DNA from 3 places in the Marichromatium sp. AB31 genome. Region 3 is predicted to be linked to each of the others. Evidence: predicted binding sites of a transcription regulator. Region 3 holds the regulator's gene; each other region holds the start of a gene.
What was found. The regulator sigma-54, encoded in region 3, starts transcription at its own class of promoters, with help from an activator protein. The targets are predictions, from matches to a motif close to TGGCANGNTNCNTGCTT.
Positions count from the first base shown of each region.

Region 1 (4,856 bases), on a different contig from region 3:
CGAGCGGACTGGACAGGTCGGTGAAATCGCACCAGACTTTGGCGCAATGTCAGTGGGGCGCGAACCGGATGCGCGAGCACCGCCAACGCGCCCCACTGAACCCCCCAAGCGCCGCGCCGGGCCTTGCGGACCGCCGCGCCACCGAGCCTGAAGCGAGGAAGCCCATGTCGACGCCATCGCCCCGCCCCCAGCGGACGTCACGACGGCTCACGCCGCCACGAACGCATCACTGGACAACGGCGCTCGCGCTGCTGCTCGCCTGCGCCCTGCTCACCCCGGTGCACGCCGATCCCAAGGGGGAGCGCCTCGCCCAGCAGGTCTACGACCGCCCCGACGGGCGCGACCTCACCACCAGCGGCACCATGGTGCTGCAGGAGCGCGGCCACGCCCCGCGCACCCGCGAGATGTTCATCTACCGTCGCGACCAGGGGGGCGGCGAGGTCTCCACCCTGATCCGCTTCACCGCGCCGGGCGACATCGCCGACACCGGGCTGCTGACCATCGACCATGCCGCCGGCGAGAGCGACCAGTGGGTCTATCTGCCCGCGCTCGGCAAGCCCAGACGCATCCCCGCCGCCCGCCAGGGCGGGCGCTTCGTCGGCTCGGACCTGTTCTACGAGGACCTGCGCGATCGCCGCGTCGCCCTCGACGAACACCGCTGGCTGCGCCAGGAGACCTACGAGGGGGTGCGCACCGAGGTGCTCGAGAGCACCCCGGTCGATCCGGGCAACTCGGTCTACGGCAAGCGGCTGAGCTGGATCCACCCCGAGGCGCTGGTGGCGCTGCGTATCGACTTCTTCCGTCCCGGCCAGAACCAGCCCTTCAAGCGCTTCACCGCCCGCCGACTCGAGCGCATCCAGGGCTACTGGACGGTGACCGACAGCCTCATGACCGATCTCGACAGCGGCCACCAGACGCGGATGACCAGCACCCTCACCCGCTATGACCGCGGACTCGACCCGGTGCTGTTCTCGCGCCGCGCGCTCGAGGACCCGGTATTCGAGTCCAGGTTCCGGCCATGAGCGCACGCGCCCTCGCACCGCTGCTGCTCGCGCTCGCCGCAGCCCCCATCCAGGCGCAGGAGGTGCTGATCATCGGCACGCCCGAGACGCCGGCAGCGGTGCTGCCCGAGCCGACGGCGCCGATCGAGCGACACACGTTGGAACTCGGCATCGACCGACTGTGGACCGAGTTCGGCGCCTTCACCGAGGGCGAGGCGCGCGCGGCCACCGGCGCCCACTTCACCGGGGTGGTCGCCGCCGCGTGGCGCCCGGCGCCGGCCTGGGAGCTGCGCGCGGCACTACGCCTCGATGGCGACGCCCAGTCCGGCGCCGACCGCTTGCGCGCGCTCGCGCTCGATTACGACGAGAGCTATCTGCGCTACCGCAACCCGCAGCGACGCGTCACCCTCGGCGCCCAGACCGTGCTCTGGGGGCGGGTCGACGAGATCCCGCCGACCGACCGGCTCTCGGTGCAGGACATCAGCCGCTTCGCCATCGATGAACTCGACGACCGCCGCCGCGCCGTGCCGCTGCTGCGCTGGGAGGAGTTCGGCACCGATCACAAGCTCGACCTGGTGGTGATCCCGGCATTCCGTCCCGCCGAGCTGCCCGACGACGACAGCGTCTGGTACCCGGTCGACCGTGACCAGGGGCGGCTGCTGGGGATCCGCTCCGATCCACTGCTCGCGGCCCTGGTGCGCGGCGCCAGCACGGGCGACGATCGCCCCGGCGGCGCCGGCGCCGGTCTGCGCTTCAGCCACAGCCTCAGCGGTCTCGACTACGCACTCACCGTGCAGCACACCCGTCACTCACTGCCCTACTACGAACTCGACCCGGCGGTGCGGCGTGCGCTGCTCGACGGCGCCGATGTCGCCAGCGCGCTCGCCGCCGGCGGCGAGCGCCCGACCTTCCTCGGGCGTCACCCCTACACCACCATCCTCGGCGGAGACCTCGGGGTGGTGGTCGGCGGCGCCACGCTGCGGCTCGAGGCCGCCTGGCTCAGCGATGTCCCGGTGACCACCCGCGACCTGCGTCTCGACACCGTCGCCGGGCTCGACTGGGTGGCCGGCATCGAGTTCTATCCGGGCGACGCCGACACCCGCATCAACCTGCAGCTGGCCGGGCGGCACCTGCTCGACGCGCCGCCGGTGATCGACTGGGTCGACACCCTGAGCCTCAACGGCCAGCTCGAGAGCGAGTGGGGCCAGGGTCGCTGGCGCGGTCGGCTGCGTTTCGCCGCCGGACTCAACCGCCACGACCTCTATCTCAACCCCGAGATCGCCTATATCGCCCGCGAGCCCCACGAGTTCTATCTCGGGGCGCACTACTTCGACGGCGAGGACGGCACCTTCGGCGACTTCTATGCCGACGACACCCTCATCGCCACCGGCTGGCGGGTGCGTTACTGACCCCCGAAACGCCCTGCACAGGAGTGTCGGCAGACTTTACAACCCGCCCCTCACATGCCTGCATAAACCCAAGCAAAATTCTCAAGTAATTGAAAAATAATAACAAAAAAACCTGGCCCAACATCTGCATACAACTCCAGTGAGGGCCGCGTGACTCCGGCAAAGGAAGCTGCCGACGACGCCCCGACAGCGCGCATACAGCTCAACCTCGCAGGAGTGAAACCATGAAGACCTTGACGATCTCGCTGGCCGCAGCGACCGCACTGACCGCCAATGTCGCCAGCGCCGGCCTGATGTATCTCAATCTCCCGGACAACAGCTACGACACCACCCGCTTCATCGGCGCGCCGGACGCGAACACCATGACCGGGACCTTCGACGAGTTCGGCTACAACCAGCTGCTCGCGACCTCGATCTACGACTTCACCGACGGCTCGGTGGCCGGGTCCTTCTTCGACACCAACGACCCCGCCACGCTCGCCAGCTACGGCATCCCGACCTCCGGGACCGCGCTCGACGGCGTCTCCACCGTCGATCTGGTCATGCCGAACTGCCCGCTCGGCCAGTGCGACATCGACGCCCTGAGCCCGCTGGTACCGCCGCTCGCGACCGACAACGAAGGCTTCCTGCAGACCTGGGACCTGCAGGTCGAGTACACCTTCTACGGTGACCTCGGCGCCGGCGGTCCGACCTATACCAGCGGCACCTTCGACGTCTATTTCAACGACCTCAACGACGACACCAATGACCGTCTGGTGCTGACCGGCGAGCTCACCGGCTCGGTGCTCAGCGGTGCCAACCTCGACCTGTTCTTCGACATCACCTTCGTCGTGGATGACTTCCTGTTCATCCAGGACGACAACGGCGTCTTCGTCGATGCCTTCGACAAGCTCAGCGCCGGCGGCACCCCGACGCTGAAACTCGACACCAACGTCGATCCGCCGATCCCGGCCCCCAGCGAGCTGCTGCTCGTCGCCGGCCCCAGCGGTCCGGCCGCCGTCCGCCAGGCCAAGCTCGACGGCTCAGTCACCGGCAGCATCCCCGAGCCGGCCACCCTCGGCCTGCTCGGCGCCGGTCTGCTCGGCATCGGCTTCGCCGGCAGCCGCCGCCGCAAGCACGCCTGATCCGCTGACCTCTCGTCAGCTCGCATGATCCGACGGCGGCCTCCGGGCCGCCGTCGGCGTTTGGGGAAGGGCCGCCAGCCGCCAGCCGCCAGCCGCCAGTGGGCGTCTATACTCGATGCCTGCGCCCAATGCCCCGCAACCGCAAAGCTGCCAGAGGCGCGAAGAACGCGACCCGTCTTCGGTGTCGGCCTGCCATCAGCTGCGCGACGACGAGACAAACCACCTCCCCTCACTGGTGGCTGATCGCTGGTCGCTGATGGCTGATCCCCCCTACATCCCGAGCAGCGCCAAGCCGCGCGGCAGCAACGGCAGCAGCAGCGCGGTGAGCACCGCCGAGAGTCCCATCGCCAGACCCGCCATCGCGCCCTCGCGATGACCGAGCTGGAAGGCCCGGGCGGTCCCGATGCCGTGCGCGGCGGTGCCCAGGGCCACCCCGATCACCGCCGGATCGCGGATCCCCAGACGGCGCAGCACCCCGACCCCGAACAGCGCCCCGACCAGGCCGGTGAGCACCACCAGGGCGGCGGTCAGCGCCGGGATGCCGCCGAGCTTCTCGGCGATCCCCATCGCCACCGGCGTGGTCACCGACTTGGGCGCGAGCGAGAGCAGCACCGCGCGATCCGCGCCGAGGGCCGCCGCCAGCCCCACCGCACTGACGACCGCCACCACCGCCCCGACCACCAGGGCAACCGTGATCGGCAGCGCCAGCACGTGTAGCTCGGCGCGCAGCCGATAGAGCGGGATGGCCAGCGCCACGGTCGCCGGACCGAGCAGGAAGTGGATGAACTGGGCACCGTCGAAGTACTGCGCATAAGGCGTGTCGGTGAGCACCAGCAGCCCGATCAGGGTCGCGATGCTCAGCACCACCGGATTGAGCAGCGCCAGCCCCCCGCACCAGGCCTGGAGCCTGCGCGCACCGAGCCACACCAGCAGGGTGAGGGTCAGCCAGAACAGCGGCCGCGCGGCGAGATAGACCCATAGCGTCTCGAGCGGCATCTCGGTCACGACCGCGCCCTCGCCGCCCGTACTCGGCGCACCACCCACAGCGTGCCCTGCATGGCCAGCGCCGTCGCCACCAGGGCGATCAGGGTACCGAACAACAGCGCCGCGCCCAGCGCCTGCCAGTGGGCATAGAGCAGCTCCCAGTGGACCATCACCCCGACTCCGGCGGGGATGAACAGCAGCGGCAGATGCGCGAGCAACCCGTCGGCGGTCTCGGCAACGCGCGCGGCGAGCCCGCCGCGCACCACCAGCAGCAGGAACAGCAACAGCATCCCCAGCACCGGCCCGGGAAGCGGCCACCCGAACAGCAGGACGAGACT
Region 1 covers NZ_RHFI01000020.1:14,553-19,408, forward strand. The annotation lists gene EBL84_RS13155 (RND family transporter) at 1-24, shown strand, start outside; gene EBL84_RS13160 (outer membrane lipoprotein-sorting protein) at 165-1,022, shown strand; gene EBL84_RS13165 (hypothetical protein) at 1,019-2,410, shown strand; gene EBL84_RS13170 (PEP-CTERM sorting domain-containing protein) at 2,635-3,534, shown strand; gene EBL84_RS13175 (LrgB family protein) at 3,805-4,530, opposite strand; gene EBL84_RS13180 (CidA/LrgA family protein) at 4,536-4,856, opposite strand, start outside.
Region 1: a site for sigma-54 is predicted at 2,524-2,540, ahead of EBL84_RS13170 (PEP-CTERM sorting domain-containing protein). Genes of this name have one in related genera too.

Region 2 (4,856 bases), on a different contig from region 3:
CGCAGTTGCAGCGGGGCCGACCAGCTGGTGCCCGGGCCCGGGGGACGGACCCGGGCGAAGACCTCTCCCGGGGCGGGCGCTGGGGTGCGGTTCGGTGTGGCGAGCTCGAGCTCGAGCTTCAATCCAATGGTCAGCTCCAGGGCCTGTCGTACCGTGGCGCTGCCCTGCATCCGGCTGCTGCTCAGCAGCTGCAGCAATGGTTGACCTGGGATGGGTTCGCTCATGCGGGCCGTGATGCGGGGCTCGCGGGTCAGACCGCGACCTTGCGCGCCTCACGCTGATAGTGGAGGGTTGCGCGCATCAGCGCGCGCTCGGTGCCCTGATCGAGATTGACGATACGAAAACCGGCGGCGAAGCGCCCGGGCTCGGCCACGGGGCGGCTGTTGATCAGGACTGCCTCGCCGGTCAGCGGTGCGTTCAGGACCGGCAGCTGCATCCCCGAGTAGTGCAGCAGGGTGCCGGGCTCGACCCGTGCGATATCGCTCCAGTCGACCTCGAGACAGAAGCCCTTGGCCGAGAGGTCGAGCAGCCGGCCGTTGAGCGTATCACTGGAGTTGACGTGGTGCAGACGAACGTGACGGATCTCGCCAAAGGGCAGGGCGGCGCGGAAGATCTCGCGACGCTGCAGATAGTTGAGTGCCTCGGGGTAGGGGCAGGCGTAGAGCGCGATGCCGTCCTCCTCGAGGATGTCGGCCACCCGGGTCGAGAAGCGGATCGCGATCCCGCGCAGGTTGCCATAGACGCGGATCTCATGGGCCTGGCCGACCTGCTGATGTCCCTCCTCGGGGTGGAGTTCGTCGAGAAACAGTGTGCGCTGTTCACCATCGAGACGGATCAGCGAGGAGGCGAACAGCGGGCCGTCGGGATCGAGACGGACGTTGACCACCAGCAGCCGGTGATTCATGTCGCTGAGGATGGTCGAGATCCGTCCGGGGTTGGTGATCAACTCTTCTGCGGCCATGATGCTGCTCGGTCTGTGGTTGGCGGAGGGGCCGTCCGGCTCCGGCCAGGGCGAGGTCGGCCTGTCAGGCGCGGCTGATGGTGCGACTGTGCGGGGTGCCGTTGTTGGCCTGGCCGCGCGGGTCGTAGGTGGTGGCGTTGGGGTCCTCGCCGCGGAGGATGCGCAGCGACAGGGTGACGCGCTTGCGATCACGATTGATCAGTGTGGCATTGGTGCGGTTGAGTTGGTCGCAGCGCACCACGTAGCCCCGCAGCGCATCCCAGCGCGGGGTGAGGTCGCGTCGTGGATCAACGCGCTCGAGCAGCCGCTCCACGCCCTGAGCGTCGAAGGTGTAGCCGGTGTCCTCGACCCATTGCTTCATGCGTAACGTCTCTTCCTCGAGCTGGTCGGCGAGCTGCTGCTTGCCGGCGACGACGCGCTGCAACTCATCGGGATCGCGCAGCTCGATCGCCCGGGTCTCGTCGAGCAACGCCTGCTCCAGACGGGTCGCCAGGGCGATCGCCGTTTCGAGCGAGTGGGCGAAGGGACCGGTGTGCTCCATGGGCCAACCTCAAGTCAGACGGTGATTCAGGCCAGCAGTTGCTCGAACTCGATGACGCTGTCGGCGAGCTGCTGGTTGTCGATCGGATAGCGCCCCTCGGCGATGGCCTGCTTGATCTTCGCGACCTTGGCCTCGTCGATCGGCGGCTCGGTCGATTCGCCACGCGATGCGCTCATGCTCTTGGCCGCTGAGGTCAACGTGACCGTCTCCCCACCCTCGACGCCCGGACGTGCCTGGGCCTCGCCCTCGGGCGCCTTGGCGCCACCGCGCACGCCGTTGCCGGCGGAGTTGTTGCCTTCGGTGCGAAACGCGGTCGTGGTGAGGTTCTTGATGTCCATTGGCGTTGCTTCCGATCGACGTGGGCTCACAGCTGATAACGGCCGTCGACCAGGAAACTGTAGTCCATTGTCGTGTGCCCGTCGCAGCCCCACCATATGGCTACAATGGTACGTGGATATGCCCGGAGGGTTCCACATAGCCTTCGACGATCCGGCGCGAGGAGCGGTTGCGCACGCGGATGCGCTCTCCCGCCGCTCCATCCTCGAGCGCCTCGCCGGACATTCGGACCATCAGGCCGCCGTCTCCCGAGTAGATGGTGACGAGCTGTCCGCGCTCGACGAGCTTGCGCGGGGCGACGTGGGCGCTGGTGATGACTTGCCCCGGAGTGAGCGCGCGGCGCGCTTCCATGCCGATCACGGCGTTCGGGTCCCTGAAGTAACCACCGCTCAGGCTCGAGACCTCCTGGCGTTCACGCCGCAGGTCGGTTGCCTGGATACGCTGCTCGCGGGCGATCGGCCTGGCGACCACCACGACCTGGGTGTGGCGCTCGATACGGGCGGGGACGAAGATCGACCATTGCACCGGCTCGGAGCAGCGCAGGTTGACGGTGGTCGAGCCGCTGGTGCGGGCGCCGGGGGCGAGACTGGCGTTCGGCGTACGATCACACCGCGCCAGTCGCAGGCGGGCGTCGATCTGGCCGACCAGGACCTCGATCTCGTCCGTCCCCGTCGTTTGGGTGATCGCCGAGAGATAGGTGGCCACGGTATCGCGGAGTCGCTCGACCGACTCGATCTCGCCAGCCTGGGGGTGCTGCGCTGGCCACAACAGCAGGCTGAGGAGACCGGCGAGGGCGATCGCCAGGCTGATGGTGCGCCGTGTCGGGTTGTCGATAGAGGTGGATGGTTGCATGGGGATCACCGCTGAATGGATGCTGGCGGGGTGCCGACGCGCCGGGTCGGCTGTCCGATACGCCATGGCATGCAGAAATCGCGCCTGAGCGTAGCCCGGGGCAGGGTCGGTGGTGGCGTCTCGTTGGGTCATGATGCCCCGGAGAGACGAGTGGGAGAGGACGGCTGCGCCGAATTCGTTCATGAAGCCTGTCGGCTTAGGCTATCATGCTCAGGCATGATCACCCGGGCCGGCGGGCCTCGACTTGGAGGTGGTAGATGAGTCAGTTTATTGACGACGTCGATCAACGTACCCGCATGGTGGGGCAGAATCGCATGGAGCTGCTGCTGTTCCACCTCGGCAGCGACCAGACGTTCGGTATCAATGTGTTCAAGGTTCGCGAGGTGATCGCTCGCCCCAAGCTGCAGCAGTTGCCCGGGGCGAGCGCGATCGTGCGCGGCGTGGCGACGATCCGTGACCGCACGGTCTCGATCATCGATCTGGCGCAGGCCATCGGCTTCGTCGACCGGCCGGGGGATGATACCGATGCCAAGGTGATCGTCACCGAGTTCAACCGTTCGGTGCAGGGCTTCTGGGTCTCGGCGGTGGATCGTATCGTCAACGTCAACTGGGAGACGGTGAAGCCGCCGCCACGAGGGACCGAACAGGAAAGCTATCTGGTGGCGGTCACCGAGGTCGAGGGGCGGCTGGTGCAGATCATCGATGTCGAGCGGGTGTTCGCTGCCATCAATCAGCTCAAGGAAGATGTCTCGGAGACCACCCTGGAGCGGGCCGAGCACATCGATCATCACAAGTCGATCCTGGTGGTCGACGACTCGATGGTTGCGCGCAAGCAGATCGAGCGCGCCATTGGCGAGATCGGTTTCCAGGTCGAGACCCGCTCCGATGGTCGCGCCGCGCTCGACTTCCTCGAGGAGCTGGCCGAGACTGGCGCTGTCTCGGACACCATCGAGATGGTGATCTCCGACATCGAGATGCCGCGTATGGACGGCTATACCCTGACCCGCAAGATCCGCGACAATAGCAAGCTCAAGGATCTGCCGGTGGTGCTGCACTCCTCGCTGAGCGGGCAGTTCAACGCCGATATGGTCAAGCGCGCCGGGGCCGATGACTTCCTGCCGAAGTTCGATCCGGACGAGTTGGCCGCGATGGTGATGAAGCATGGTGGCCGACCCGCGGACGACTCCTGAGCGAGATGGCCCTTACAGTCTTCCTGATGCATAGAAAGTGTGAGTATTCCATTGAGTGATTCGATCAGCGTGGTCCTGCGCCAGTGCATGGCGGATGCGAACGGACGTTTGGCCAGAGGTCTGTCGTGATAGATCCGCAAGACTACGCAGAATTCTCGCGCTTTCTCTCCGAGTGCTGCGGCTTGGTGCTGGGTGAGAATCGTCAGTATCTCGTCTCCAGTCGGCTCTCGCGCCTGCTCGGTGAGTTCTCCTTCTCCAGTGTCGAGGAGCTGCTGCGCGCGCTGCGCCGCTCTGCGGACCCGACGCTCAAGTCGCGTGTGATCGACGCGATGACCACCAACGAGACCTCCTGGTTTCGTGATGTCTATCCGTTCGAGATCCTGCGCCACGTGGTCCTGCCCGAGCTGGCGGAAAAGAAACGCCCGATCCGCATCTGGTCGGCGGCCTGCTCGAGCGGTCAGGAGCCTTACAGCATCGCCATGGTGCTGGCCGAGTGGGAGCAGAGCTTTCCGCCGAAGAACATCCAGACCAGCGTGCTCGGCACCGATCTCTCCGATACCGTGCTCGCCGAGGCGCGTGGTGGTGTCTACGATGGGCTTGGGATCGTGCGCGGCCTGAGCAAGGAACGGCGCGACCGTTTCTTCGAGACCGTGCCCAACGGGCATCGCATCAAGCCCGATATCCAGCGTCGGGTCCGCTTCCAGAAGCTCAACCTGATGGAGTCCTATGCCGCGCTCGGCAAGTTCGAGATCGTCTTCTGTCGCAACGTGCTGATCTATTTCTCGGCCGAGACCAAGCGTCGGGTTTTTGACGGCATTGCCAAACAGATGGAGCCGGGTGGCTATCTCTTCGTCGGAGCCTCCGAATCGGTCGGCTCCTATACCAACGCCTTCGAGATGGTCCGCACGCCAAAGGGCGCCGTGCTCAGGCGTCGTTAGCGCCTCTCTACGACCCCGCTCGCGCTCCTGTCTGTTCG
Region 2 covers NZ_RHFI01000012.1:55,971-60,826, reverse strand. The annotation lists gene EBL84_RS10635 (flagellar brake protein) at 251-961, opposite strand; gene EBL84_RS10630 (flagella synthesis protein FlgN) at 1,026-1,502, opposite strand; gene flgM (flagellar biosynthesis anti-sigma factor FlgM) at 1,529-1,840, opposite strand; gene flgA (flagellar basal body P-ring formation chaperone FlgA) at 1,941-2,690, opposite strand; gene EBL84_RS10615 (chemotaxis protein CheV) at 2,948-3,880, shown strand; gene EBL84_RS10610 (protein-glutamate O-methyltransferase CheR) at 4,006-4,818, shown strand.
Region 2: a site for sigma-54 is predicted at 2,760-2,776, ahead of flgA (flagellar basal body P-ring formation chaperone FlgA). Genes of this name have one in related genera too.

Region 3 (4,856 bases):
AGGGTTTCCTCGAAGGCGGTGCGTCCCAGTGCCTGGAGATAGCGCTGCTCGGCGCGCCCGATCACCTGCAGACAGTTGGGATGGATGCAGTTGAGCGAGCCGATCAGCGACTCGCGCGAGCGTGCGCGCTCGGGCCGGCGCAGTGGGGAGCCTTGTTCGGGCTCGCCGTTGAGCCAGCGCAGCTGCAGCCGCGGGCCGGTCTGTTCGAGGAGTGACTGGAGGCTGTCGAGCATGGCCCAGGTCGGCGTGGCGTTAGCGCGCCTCGCTCGTCTCGATCAGTTGCAGGACGGTCGCCGCCGAGCCGGCCTCGCGCAGCGCGGCGCGGGTGGCCGGGTCGCTGAACATGCCGGCGAGCCGGGCGAGCAAGCGCAGATGCTCCTCGGTGGCGCTCTCCGGGACCAGCAGGGCGAAGGCGAGATCGACCGGCTCGCCGTCGATCGCGTCATAGTCGACCCCGGTGCTGGTGCTGACGAAGGCTCCGAGCACCTCGTTGATCTCCTTGATGCGGGCGTGCGGCAGCGCCACACCGTGACCGAGTCCGGTGCTGCCGAGTCGCTCGCGCTCGAGCAGACGCTCGAAGACGAGTTCGGTGTTGAGACGGGGGTGGTCGTTGGCCAGCAGCTCGGCGAGCGTCTCGAGCAGCCGCTTCTTGCTGGCGATCTCGGCACCGCAGCTGACTCGGGCCTCGCTGATCAGGTCTGGACTGAACATCGGTCAAGGCTCCTGGTGGTCGCAGGGACAGGGGCGCTGGGCGGTGACGGTGTCCGGTGTCCATACCGGCGGGTGATCGGGGCGCGTGGTCGTGGTCATGGATTCTGGGTGTCCTTCGAGTCGTCGGAGCCCGCAGGTGTCGATATCGGCTCGGATCTCAGGGTCTCAATGCAAAACACCCCGAACGGCGCGATCACGGATCCGTTCGAGGTGTCGGTGCGTCGGTCCGGCGGGTGTCGGGTGTCCCGACGCCCCGCCGACGCATGGGCCATCAGGCCGTTGCCGGGCTATTCGGTATCGGCCTCGGCGTCGGCCTCGGCTTCAGAGTCGGCCGCCTTCGGGCCGGGTGCGCTGCGATAGTCGTTCTTCTTCTCCTTGTGGCGCAGGATCTGGCGATCGAGCTTGTCGGTCAGGCCGTCGATCGCGGCATACATATCTTCATGCACGGAGTCGGCGAAGAGCTTCCCACCATTGATGTGCAGCGTCGCCTCGGCCTTCTGGTCGAGCTTCTCAACGCTGAGAATGACGTGGGCATTGGTGACGTGGTCGAAGTGACGCGCCAGGCGTGCGAATTTGCTGTCGACGTAGTCGCGCAGTGCCTCGGTGATGTCGACGTGATGACCCGTCAGATTGATTTGCATCATTGGACTCCTTACAGGGGTTCCAAACAGCCTGCTCATGCCAGGCGTTTGCGCTCGTTCGAGGCTGGAATACCCATGGCCTCGCGGTACTTGGCGACGGTTCGACGCGCGACCTGGATGCCGCGATCGGCCAGTTCGGCCGCGATCTTGCTGTCGCTCAAGGGTTTTCTGGCGGGTTCGGCGGCGATCAGCTTACGAATGAGCGCGCGGATCGCCGTTGATGAACACTCCCCACCAGAAGTGGTGCTGACGTGGGACGAGAAGAAGTACTTGAACTCCAGGGTGCCCCTCGGCGTATGCATGTATTTCTGCGTGGTGACCCGGGAGACGGTCGACTCGTGCAGCTCGAGCGCCTCGGCGACGTCGCGCAGCACCATCGGCCGCATCGCCTCCTCGCCGTGCTCGAAGAACGCCTGCTGCATCTCCACGATCTTGGCGCCCACCCGCAGCACGGTGTCGTTGCGGCTCGCCAGGCTCTTGATGAACCAGCGCGCCTCCTGCAGGTGGTTGCGCATGGTGACGCTGTCGCTGCTGGTGTCGGCGCGCCGGATCAGCCGGGCGTAGTCTGCGTTCACCCTCAGTTTAGGTGTGGATTCCGGGTTGAGTTCCACCGACCAGCGACCATTCTCTCTGCGCACGAAGATGTCGGGTACAACGTACTCCGGGGGCTCCTGCGCGATCAAGTCGCCGGGGTGCGGGTTGAGCTGGCAGATCAGCGTGAGTGCACCACGAATCTCGGGCTCGGTCTGCTTGAAGCGGCGCATCAGCGCGGCGATGTCCTTGCGCGGCAGGTGCTCGAAGCCGTCGCGACAGATCGCCAGCGCGAGGTCGCGCTGCGGGGTCTCGGCGGGGAGCTGCCGCAGCTGGATCTGCAGGCACTCGGCGAGATCGCGGGCGCCGACCCCCGGGGGATCGAACGACTGCACCCGGTGCACCATGGTGGCGATCTCCTCGAGGCTGATCTGATCGTCGCCGATGGTGCTCAGCAGCTCGTCGAGATCGGCCCGAAGATAGCCGCGCGCGTCGATGGCATCGATCACCGCCTCGGCGATCATCTCGTCGCGCTCGCTCAGCCGGATCAGGTTGAGCTGCCAGAGGAGGTGATCGTGCAGGGTCTGAGGGCGGCTCTGGTGGAGGAAGGGGTCGAAATCGGCGTTCTCGGCGCTGCCCTGGGTGCTCGGCGGTAGATAGCCGTCGTAGACATCGGCCCACTGGGTGTCGACCGGGAGCTCATCGGGGATCTCGTTGGTCTCGCCCTGGAGCTCACGCTCGGCGCTGCCCTGCTCATCGCTGGGCGGGGACTCGTGTGCGCCATTGCCGCTGTCCTCACCGTTGGCGGCGAAGCGGTCGGCCTCCTCGGCCTCCTCGAGCATCAGGTTGGAGTCCAGCGCCTCCTGGATCTCCTTCTGCAGCTCGAGCGTCGACAGCTGCAGGAGGCGAATCGCCTGCTGCAGCTGGGGCGTCATCGTCAGGTGTTGGCCGAGGCGAAGCTGGATGGTTTGCTTCATGGATCGCCGATGCGTCTTGCGTCTGTCTCTATGCCGGGTCGATGACCGTCCTATGACGATTATAGGTCGGGTGGCAACAAAGGTGCCTGAGTCACGTCAAGCGCGCCCCCTGCCGGGGCGCGATGGTCTTCATCTTACTCCCAATATGTAGCAGCGGGGCGCGGATGCTGCCGCCTACATGCTACATGGCGAAGTCGGCGCCGAGATAGACGTCGCGTACCTGCTGGTTGGCGAGTAGCTCGTCGGGGCGGCCGGCGGCGATCACCTCGCCATTACTGATGATGTAGCCGCGATCGCAGATGTCGAGCGTCTCGCGCACGTTGTGATCGGTGATCAACACGCCGATGCCGCGCTCGCGCAGGTGCGAGACGATCGCCTTGATGTCGCCCACGGCGATCGGGTCGACGCCGGCGAAGGGCTCGTCGAGCAGCATCACCTTGGGGTCGACGGCCAGCGCGCGGGCGATCTCGAGACGACGGCGCTCGCCACCGGAGAGGCTGAGTGCCAGCGACTCGCCGATATGGGCGATGCCGAGCTCCTCGAGCAGCTGCTCGCAACGCTGCTCGCGCTGCTCGCGGTCGAGGTCGCCGCGGGTCTCGAGGATCGCGAGGATGTTGTCGCGCGCGCTGAGCTTGCGAAACACCGAGGGCTCCTGCGCCAGATAGCTCAGTCCGGCGCGCGCGCGCGCATGCATTGGCATCAGGGTGACATCGTGCTCGTCGAGGGTGATGCGCCCCTGGTCGGCCGGGATCAGCCCGACGATGAGATAGAAGCAGGTGGTCTTGCCCGCGCCGTTGGGGCCGAGCAGCCCGACCACCTCGCCGGCCTCGACCTCGACGCTCACTCCCCGCAGGACCTCGCGGCTGCGATAACGTTTCTTGAGCTGTTCGGCGCGCAGTACGCTCATCCGTCGACCCCTGTCATGACTCCTCCTCGGGGGTGATGGTGATCCGCACCCGACCGCTGCCGCCGGCACGGAAGTGTTCGCGGGCACGGTCGTAGACGATGCGCTCGCTGGCGACGCGGTCCTCGCCCTGGATCAGTACCGCCTCGTCGATCAGCACCAGCTCGTCGCGGTCGGTGTCGAACTCCATGCGCCTGGCGAAGGCGCGGACCTCGCCCTGGTCGTCCTCGAGCAGTTGACGGAAGCGCGCCGGGGTGCCGATGGCGATGATCTGGCGCGGGCGGCGGTCCTCGCGGTGATAGACGGTCATGTGGTCGGCGTGCAGGCGCATGCTGCCCTGGGTGACCTCGACGTTGCCGACATAGATGCTGGTGCCCTCGGCCTCGCGTACCTCGACGTCGTCGGCCTCGATGTACATCGGTTGCTGGGGGTCGTCGTCGAGCGCGTTGGCCGGGTTCCAGCCGAACAACAGCAACAGTGCCAGCAGGCGCAGTGGAGGGCTCATGGTTGGGTCTCCTGGGTCGGGGCGAGCAGCATCCGGGTGCGACCGTGGAAGGTGGCGCGCGCCGGCTCGTCGTACCACAGCTGCATGCCGGTGGCGCTCAGCCAGTCCTCGCCGCTGGCCACCCGCACCGGCAGGTCGGTACGGGCATAGGCGCGCTGGTGCCAGACGTTGAGCTGCTCGGTCTCGATGTGCGCGGGCGGGGCCTCGGCGGTGGCGTCGCGCTCGAGATGGACGTCGCCGGTCAGCCGCACCTCCGCGCCGCCGTCGAGCACCAGCCCGTGCTCGGCGCGCGCGCGCCACGGCGGTCCGTCGGACTGGAACAGCTGCATGTGTGGGCGGTCGAGCTCGGAGAGGTCCTCGGCGACGAACTGACGCAACTCGGTCGCGCTCAGGCGTCGGCTCGGTGCGCCGCTGGTGTCGGTCTCGAGCGCGGTGAACGCGTGGACCACGTAGTCGGGGACGCGGGGGCGTACGGTGGCCGGTCCCTGCGGCTGGTCGATGCGCTGGACCTGCCACCAGCCCGCGAGCCCGCTGAAGGCGAAGAAGGCGGCGAGCAGGTAGTAGCGCAGCGGCCAGTGCGCGCGGGT
Region 3 covers NZ_RHFI01000002.1:247,330-252,185, reverse strand. The annotation lists gene hprK (HPr(Ser) kinase/phosphatase) at 1-233, opposite strand, end outside; gene EBL84_RS03470 (PTS sugar transporter subunit IIA) at 253-711, opposite strand; gene hpf (ribosome hibernation-promoting factor, HPF/YfiA family) at 999-1,352, opposite strand; gene EBL84_RS03460 (RNA polymerase factor sigma-54) at 1,388-2,860, opposite strand; gene lptB (LPS export ABC transporter ATP-binding protein) at 3,042-3,767, opposite strand; gene lptA (lipopolysaccharide transport periplasmic protein LptA) at 3,781-4,269, opposite strand; gene lptC (LPS export ABC transporter periplasmic protein LptC) at 4,266-4,856, opposite strand, start outside.